One region of the Exiguobacterium sp. s141 genome, then DNA from elsewhere that is predicted to be linked to it. Evidence: riboswitches for the same ligand, from Rfam matches in the RefSeq annotation. Region 1 holds a riboswitch; the other holds the start of a gene.

Region 1 (3,882 bases):
AATCGGTTTGGCGCTCGCGGCGGTCGCCCGGGTCGGGATTCAAAAGCTGTTGGAAGCGAACCGGGAAGACGATCATACGTATTTGAATCCGCGGTGGGATGAGACGCCGAGTGTGGATGCCGATAAGGACGCGGATGAGGTCGGTCTGACCCAGCTCGACTCGATTTATCGAGCCGAGTGGCAGGCGAACGCCTATCCACGCTCAGAGGCCGAACGCAAGGCGTTAGAAGAATAGGCAGGAGAACACGTCCGGAAACGGGCGTGTTTTTTTCTTGACAAGACGTCACCGACCCGTCATTATCTAAAAAGTAATCATTACGATTTAGGAGTGGGTAGAATGAGACGAATCCCGATCACCGTGCTGTCCGGTTATTTAGGAAGCGGTAAGACGACACTATTGAACCACATATTGAACAATCGGACGGGCAAGAAATACGCCGTCATCGTCAACGACATGAGCGAGTTGAATATCGATGAGCGATTGATTGAACAGGGCGGTTTTTCAAGGACGGACGAAAAGTTGGTCGAACTATCGAACGGCTGCATCTGTTGCACGCTCCGTGAGGACCTGCTCGAGGCGGTAGCAGAGCTTGCGAACGACCGGGACCTCGACGGAATCATCATCGAGTCGTCCGATATCTCAGAGCCGATCCCGGTCGCCCAAACGTTTACATATGCCGATGACGCCCTCGGCATCGATTTGACGAGCCGAGTCTATATCGATGCGATGGTGAGCGTCGTCGATGCGTTTCGGTTCTTAAAAGATTTCAACTCAGGCGAGTCGCTCCATGAACGCAAGCAGGCGATTGAGGCGACAGACGTCCGCGAAGTCGTCGACCTGCTCGTCGACCAAGTCGAATTCGCCGATATCATCGTCTTGAACAAGGCGGATCGCGTGAACGAGACCGAACTCGGCGAGATGACCGGACTGTTGAAGGCGCTCAACCCGACCGCGAAGCTGTTGACGTCTGTCCATGCGAACGTGGAATTGACCGAGCTGTTGGATGTCAATTTGTTCGATTTCGAACAGGCGATGCATGCGGCCGGGTGGATTCAAGAACTTGAGACAGATGTGCACACGCCGGAGACGGAAGAATACGGCATCAGTTCATTCGTCTATCGTCGGCGTCGGCCGTTCCACCCGGAGCGTCTCCATGCCTGGATCGAGGCGTTTCCGGAAGAAATCGTCCGCGCGAAAGGGTTCTTATGGATTGCTTCCCGGAACGACCTCGCCTGTCTGTTTTCACAAGCGGGCTAGGCCTCGACGCTCGAACATGCCGGGCGCTGGCTCGCGACGCTTCCGGAAGATGAGCGTCGTCACATGTTCGCGGCCGAACCGGAACTCGCCGCCGACTATGTCGAACCGTACGGGGACCGACAGACGGAGCTCGTCTTGATCGGGCAGCGGATGGATCGAGCCATCATCGAACAAGAGCTCGATCACTGTCTGCTGACAGATGAGGAGATGACGCTGGATTGGTCGACGCTCCGGGACACACTTCCGGGGAACGAGGTCGTCACGTTCTCATAAGACCGTTTACAAAATGAAAGCGGTCGTCTATACTGATTCTTGCATGAACAACCGCATACATTGGACTACACTAGGGGTGCTTCGGCTGAGATGTGAGCATGGCTCCAATCCCTTATGACTCGATCCGGGTAATACCGGCGTGAGGAAGTGTGGCACTTTTTCTAATGGATTAAAATTGGACGAGTGGCCGCATTCTCATGGATGCGGCTTTTTTGTGTACACATAATAAGGGGGAATAGAACATGAACAAACAATGTGGAACGAGCCCGATCGTCGGGTTCCGCTTTACACTGAGCCCGATGACGACTGATTTCGTGAGCATCATCAAAGGGGCGTTGAAGGAGACGGATTTGCAAAACGTCTGGCGACATACCGATGACGTGTCGACGGTCATCCGTGGACGAAGTGAGCATGTATTCGATGTGGCTAAGGCCGTGCTGTCACACGCGACAAAGACAGGGGAACATGTGTCGATGAGCGGGACGTTCTCGGTCGGGTGTCCAGGGGATACAGCCGGAGATGAAGTGCTCGTTGTGTCGAGCGAACCGCTTAATGGTCCCGTCGGTCCGCAATATGTCTCCTCACAGTTCGCGCTCTATCCGCTCGGTGATGACGACTATATGGACATCATCTACGAAGAAATCGCTTTTGCGAAAGAGCGAGGTGTCTTCAATGACTCGATGCATTACGCCTCAGGTATACATGGGGACATCGAGCCGGTGTTCGCTTTCTATGAGGCGACGTTTGATCGCGTCCGACAGAAGACAAGCCACGTCGTCATGACGGTGACGTTCAGCGTGAACAGTCCGTCACACGAGGGACGTATGGATGCTTAAATCGTGGAAGTTAAAAGAGATCGTCTTGTTGTCGATTTTATCGGTCGTGTTCGCGGTGGTCTATTTGGCGTTCGTCCATGCTGGGAACTTGTGGGCAGGCTTGATTGGACCAATCGCATACGAATGGATTTTTGGGATTTGGTTCATCGTTTCGATAATTGCGGCTTATATCATCCGCAGACCTGGCGCAGCATTCTTGTCCGAAGTGCTCGCGGCGACGATTGAAATGATGATTGGTAACGCGATTGGACCTCGTATTATTTTAGTCGGAATCATTCAAGGACTTGGTGCTGAATCGGCATTCGCGGTCACGGGCTACAAACGATATGACCTTTGGGTGCTCATGCTGGCTGGATTCGGTGCAGCTGTGACGAGTTTCGCATATACGTACGTCATGGGAGGGCTCAATGCCCTCAGTCCGACATATGTGGCTACGATGTTCGCACTACGCGCAACGAGCGGGATGTTGATTGCTGGTCTGGGCGGTAAGATTTTGAGCGACTTGTTGCTTCGGACGGGCGCGCTTGATGGGTATGCTCTCGCGCGACAGGACCGTATGCATGGTTGAGGCAGAACATCTGACATTTCGTTATCCGAACAAGAAATGCGATGTCTTGACGGATATCACACTACGTCTAACAAAAGGGAGAACGGTCATTACAGGGGCAAGTGGGTCGGGAAAATCAACATTGCTCGCTTTGATGAATCGTCTCTATCCGGACAATTGTGATGGCATCGTGACGGGCAGATTGCACTTGTTCGATCGCTCTTATGATACGTATGAAGCTGGCGAAGTGAACCGGCGCGTCGGAACGGTCTTTCAGGACCCGGACAGTCAGTTCGTCATGCAGACGGTCGAAGAAGAATTGATTTTCACGCTCGAAAACTTTGCCGTCGCGAGAGACGAGATGATGGCCCGTGTCACCACAATGTTAGAGGCGTTGCATTTGACCGATTATCGTCACCGTACCATTCATGACCTATCGGGGGGTGAGAAGCAGCAAATTGCCGTCGCTTGTGCCTTGATTGGCCGTCCCGAGTGGCTCCTCCTCGATGAGCCGCTCGCTCACCTCGATCCTGAGACCGCCCATCATTTCGTTCGTTGGCTCGACGGCGTCGCACAGACCGTAAACGTTGTCGTCATCGAGCATCGGCCATACATATGGGGTGATTTTTTTAACCGACAAATAAAGCTCGTGAGTGGGCGCATCGACTATGATGGACCGTTCATCGTCCGACCAGATTATGCGTTCTCTCCAATTAAAGTTGAACGAGGAAAGGAAATGTTATTTCACATACCGGAATTAAAACGAAAAACATTTCAATTAGCAGCGAGCGAGTTAAAGGTCGCTGAGGGTGATCTCATTGCGGTGCTCGGTCGAAATGGTAGCGGAAAGTCGACATGGCTGCGAAGCCTAGCCCGGAAACATCGTGAAGTCGGCCTCGTCCCGCAATCACCGGCGCATCTATTCGTTACGAATGATGTGACCCGAGAACTCGCATATGGCCATAATC
Region 2 (3,882 bases), on a different contig from region 1:
GCTGTTGTCGCCTTGGCCGTCGCTTCTGACCAAGCTCGCTTTATCGAAACGAACGCCGAATCGCTCCGCGAGATGGAAACCGATGTCAAATATGCGTGGCAGTGCTATGCACTTTGTCGCGATGATCATCCCGTCGGCTTCATGATGATTGGGGCCGAGAACAAGGTGGAGCGTTACATCTGGCTCGATCGATTTATGATCGATGTGACAGAGCAAGGGAAAGGAATCGGGTCACGCTTTTTACAGTTGGCACTCGTGTGGATTCAAGAGCGATTCGATGTGGATGACCTCATCCTCAGTCTCCATCCGACGAACGAACCGGCGAAACGATTTTATGCGAAGGGTGGATTTGTCGACAGCGGCTTGATTGATGAGGCAAACGGGGAAGAGATTTGGGTGTATCACGTCAAACAGGGACAGCCGTCATAAGTCGGCCGTCCCTGTTTTCGTCGTCGTTGAGCCTTGAACAGCGTTGCCCGCTTTGAAAAAGAGGAAGATGGCAGCCACTCCGAAAATCGAGATGAACACGTTTTGAAGCAACACATCGACGAACATCGGCTCGCTGGAAAACGTGCCTGTCGCAATCTGAGCATTCCAGCGGGTGAACGTGGCGATGCGTTCGAGCGTGTACAAGAGACCGGACATGAACAGGCAAGCGGTGGCCGCCAATAATAGCGTCAATCGATTCAAGAAATGACCTCCCAGTATGTGTTATCCTGATTTTACCATTTTTTTCAGCGGGGGAAACTCCTATTTATCGTTTCACCTCGAGCGGTCGTAATTGCTTGACCCGAGCCAAGACGATCCAGCCGAGCACGGCGCCAGTCACACTCGACGCAAGGAAGGCCGGGAAGAAGAACAGTGCCCCGAACTCGCTCCCCATCAACACCTTGGCGTACGGGACGGCGACGAGCGAGGCGATGAGCCCTGTCCCGATGACTTCACCGAATGCGGCGAAGGCGACGCGGTTCGTCTTCATATAGAAGACCCCGGCCAAAAGCGCCCCAATCATACCTCCGGGAAAGGCCAAGAGCGACCCGGTACCGGTCATGACACGGACGATTCCGGTCACGAACGCAACGAGAACGGCCCCGATCGGCCCGACGGTGACGGCGGCGATGACGTTCACCATATGTTGAATCGGATAGGCACGGGCGACACCGGTCGGAATCGAGATGAACAGGGAGCCGATGACGGCGATGGCGATGAGCATCGCCATCCAAGTGAGTTGTTGAATACGCATAGATAGTCTCCTTTCAAAATGAAAACGCCACTTCTCCAAGTGGAAAAGTGGCGTGGAAAGACAGACGAATCCCACACCACTTCCCTACGCTGGTATGAGCCAGATCAGGTTCGAAGGGTCCGGCGCATGCCGTCTCAGCCCGAAGGCTCCCCTAGTGGTCGTTTATTAACATGAGTATAGCATACCGTCACTTGACGCGGTCGAGCTTTCGTGGTCGGAACGCGACATAGATGATGCCGACGAACAGGCCGTACAACAAAAGGGAGAAGACGAGATTGATCAGCCACGGGAGTGTCCCTATGAACACGGCGACGGACGCGTTTTGAAACCAGACGAGCGAGAGCGACAGCCCGACAAAGCTGAGAACGAGCGTTGTCCAAAAGCCGACAGCTCGGCGCTTGAACAGACGCCAAACGAGCAGCCCGATGATGAGACTGACGACGGCCGTCGCCCCTAAGTACATATACAAGATGGCATCGACCGGGTATGAGTAATATACAACGTCCATATCGTTTCCTCCTAGGAGATGATGAAAGAAAGGGTGAAAAGGATGAGACAGGCAATCCCATGGCGTGAACGATCGTTTCGTGAACGGTTCGAACGATGGATTGAGGCAAACGTGCCGAATGCGAGGTGGCACGTGATCAAAGATACCGATTTGACGTACTTGCTTGTTGGCGCGCTCAATGAGGAACGTTACTACGCCAAAGCGGTGACCGATATCAGCCGCGGCGAAGCCAATCTGTCGGCGTTTCTGGCCGAGCGGCATCCTGATTTCGTCCCTGACGTCATCGCCATCGATTCAGCCCGGAACTGGTTGCTCATGCGAGACATCGGCGGAGAGGCGTTACATGAACGACCGGACGTGAGTCGATACGAAGCGGCGTTGCGTCAATACGCACAGCTGCAGCGACAGGAGATCGACCAGATCGAGACCTGCTTGTCTTACGGCATCCCGGACCGCCGACCGGACAAGTTGAAGGACGAAATCCGTACGTATTTACCTGAGCTCTGCGCCGGGCTCGAGCAATACAAAGCCGAGGCCATGCTCGCGCTTCAAGATGAATTGATCGCGATGTGCGATGAGCTGGCGATTGGGATGCCGATGAGTCTCGAGCACGGTGATTTGCACGGCGGCAACATCTTCTGGCGGGAACGGACGAATGATTTGTGTATCCTCGACTGGGGCGACGCGACCGTCATCAGCGTGCGCGTGTTTTGGAACGCGCTGTACGACTTATTGCCGGAAGAAGACGAGGTCGCCTGGTATGAACAGATTCAAACGATGCGTACGGTTTACTTGGAAGCGTGGAGCGGCGTCGCACCCAAGGACGTACTTTGGCGTCATCTATTGATCGCCGAAGAGCTCGGTTGCGTCTATCGTGCCTTGTCGTGGCATGTATATGTGACGAGGTACCGGTACGATGTAGCTGAGTCGAGCGATAAGCCGGCGCAATGGCTCAATTTGCTACTCGAGTACCGGGACTTGAAGCGACGCTTCCCATAAGTCATTCATGTTTCTCGAGTAGGTTTTCATAATCCGTCTCGCTCCAAAACAGCGGAGCAATCGACTCCGGCCCTTTGAAGATCTCACCGTCTCGGTCGTAGACGATGGCGTAGCCGCCTTCGACTTCAAAGACGATCAAGTCGGCCTTCACTTCCTTGACCCCGTTTCCCGCGATGATGACGTTCTCGAGCGGATCGCGCGCCAGTTGTACGCCCCATTCGTCGAGCTCGACGATGAGCGCGGATGTGTAGGCGTGGCGATTATAGAGCGCCTGAAACTCGTCTTCGGTCAAAACGACGTCCGTCGGTGGGGCACTCGTCCCATATTTTCGTTTCTCGATTTCTTCGACGAATTGAAGGAACGATGCTTCTTGCCAAAACAGCGGCGCGACCGACTCGGGACCGTTGGCGATGTCTCCGTTCGCGCTCTCATAGACGGTGGCGTACGTGCCGTCGTCAAGTTTGAACGGATGAATGTCGGCGTATGTATGCTGGATGCCGTCGCCGGCGATGACGACGTGCTCGAACGTCTCGCGGAACGGGGTGAGTCCATCGTTCTCGAGTGCCTTCAAGAGCGGCGGGACTTTTTCATATTGGTCGAAGACGTCTTTAAAATCTTCTCGCGTCCAAGCGGTGATGTCTTCGGACGACGGTTCATTTGTATCGGCCGGGACGATGGGTTGCTCAACGGAATCGGTGCACCCGGTCAGCAAAAACACACTGAATCCGAGTAGGCCTAGGCGTTTCATCAATCAAACCTCCTAAGAAAGTTACATTTTTTTCCTATTATCAATGAGCGTAGCATGTTTGCCAGTCATTGAGAACCCGGGTACTTTCTCGCTCAGGGTTGCCGCTTCAAGTAGCGGTCGAGTGCCTCGTGAAAGCGTTGTTGCTGCTCGAACGGGATGTCATGATCGGATGCGGGACCATAGCGAATCAGATGATAGAGCGAGGCATCGATATCTGTCAGCTCGATGCGCTCGAACCAGTCGACGACCGTCTCATTCGTCCGAAGTTTTAACTCAGGGGCGAGCGACGCGTTGAACGTGATCAGCCAATCCCTCAGTTCGATATTCGTGAGCATCGGGAACGTCCGTGCCTCAATCGATGTGTCCGCGTTGAGAGACAGTGGC

The links. A riboswitch is a leader RNA that binds a small molecule or an ion and turns the genes downstream of it on or off. The one in region 1 is predicted to bind thiamine pyrophosphate.
Region 2: another riboswitch for thiamine pyrophosphate. It lies ahead of thiW (energy coupling factor transporter S component ThiW); the one in region 1 lies ahead of KNP74_RS00785 (Ykof family thiamine-binding protein).

Annotation. Positions count from the first base shown of each region.
Region 1 is NZ_JACSLJ010000001.1:147,545-151,426, reverse strand. It holds gene KNP74_RS00795 (hypothetical protein) at 1-235, shown strand, start outside; partial or broken gene KNP74_RS00790 (GTP-binding protein) at 338-1,531, shown strand; TPP riboswitch at 1,594-1,694, shown strand; gene KNP74_RS00785 (Ykof family thiamine-binding protein) at 1,774-2,367, shown strand; gene KNP74_RS00780 (ECF transporter S component) at 2,360-2,935, shown strand; gene KNP74_RS00775 (ABC transporter ATP-binding protein) at 2,928-3,882, shown strand, end outside.
Region 2 is NZ_JACSLJ010000006.1:146,801-150,682, reverse strand. It holds gene KNP74_RS12870 (GNAT family N-acetyltransferase) at 1-429, shown strand, start outside; gene KNP74_RS12865 (hypothetical protein) at 424-690, opposite strand; gene thiW (energy coupling factor transporter S component ThiW) at 755-1,243, opposite strand; TPP riboswitch at 1,308-1,406, opposite strand; gene KNP74_RS12855 (hypothetical protein) at 1,431-1,751, opposite strand; gene KNP74_RS12850 (aminoglycoside phosphotransferase family protein) at 1,794-2,750, shown strand; gene KNP74_RS12845 (hypothetical protein) at 2,752-3,498, opposite strand; gene KNP74_RS12840 (hypothetical protein) at 3,591-3,882, opposite strand, start outside.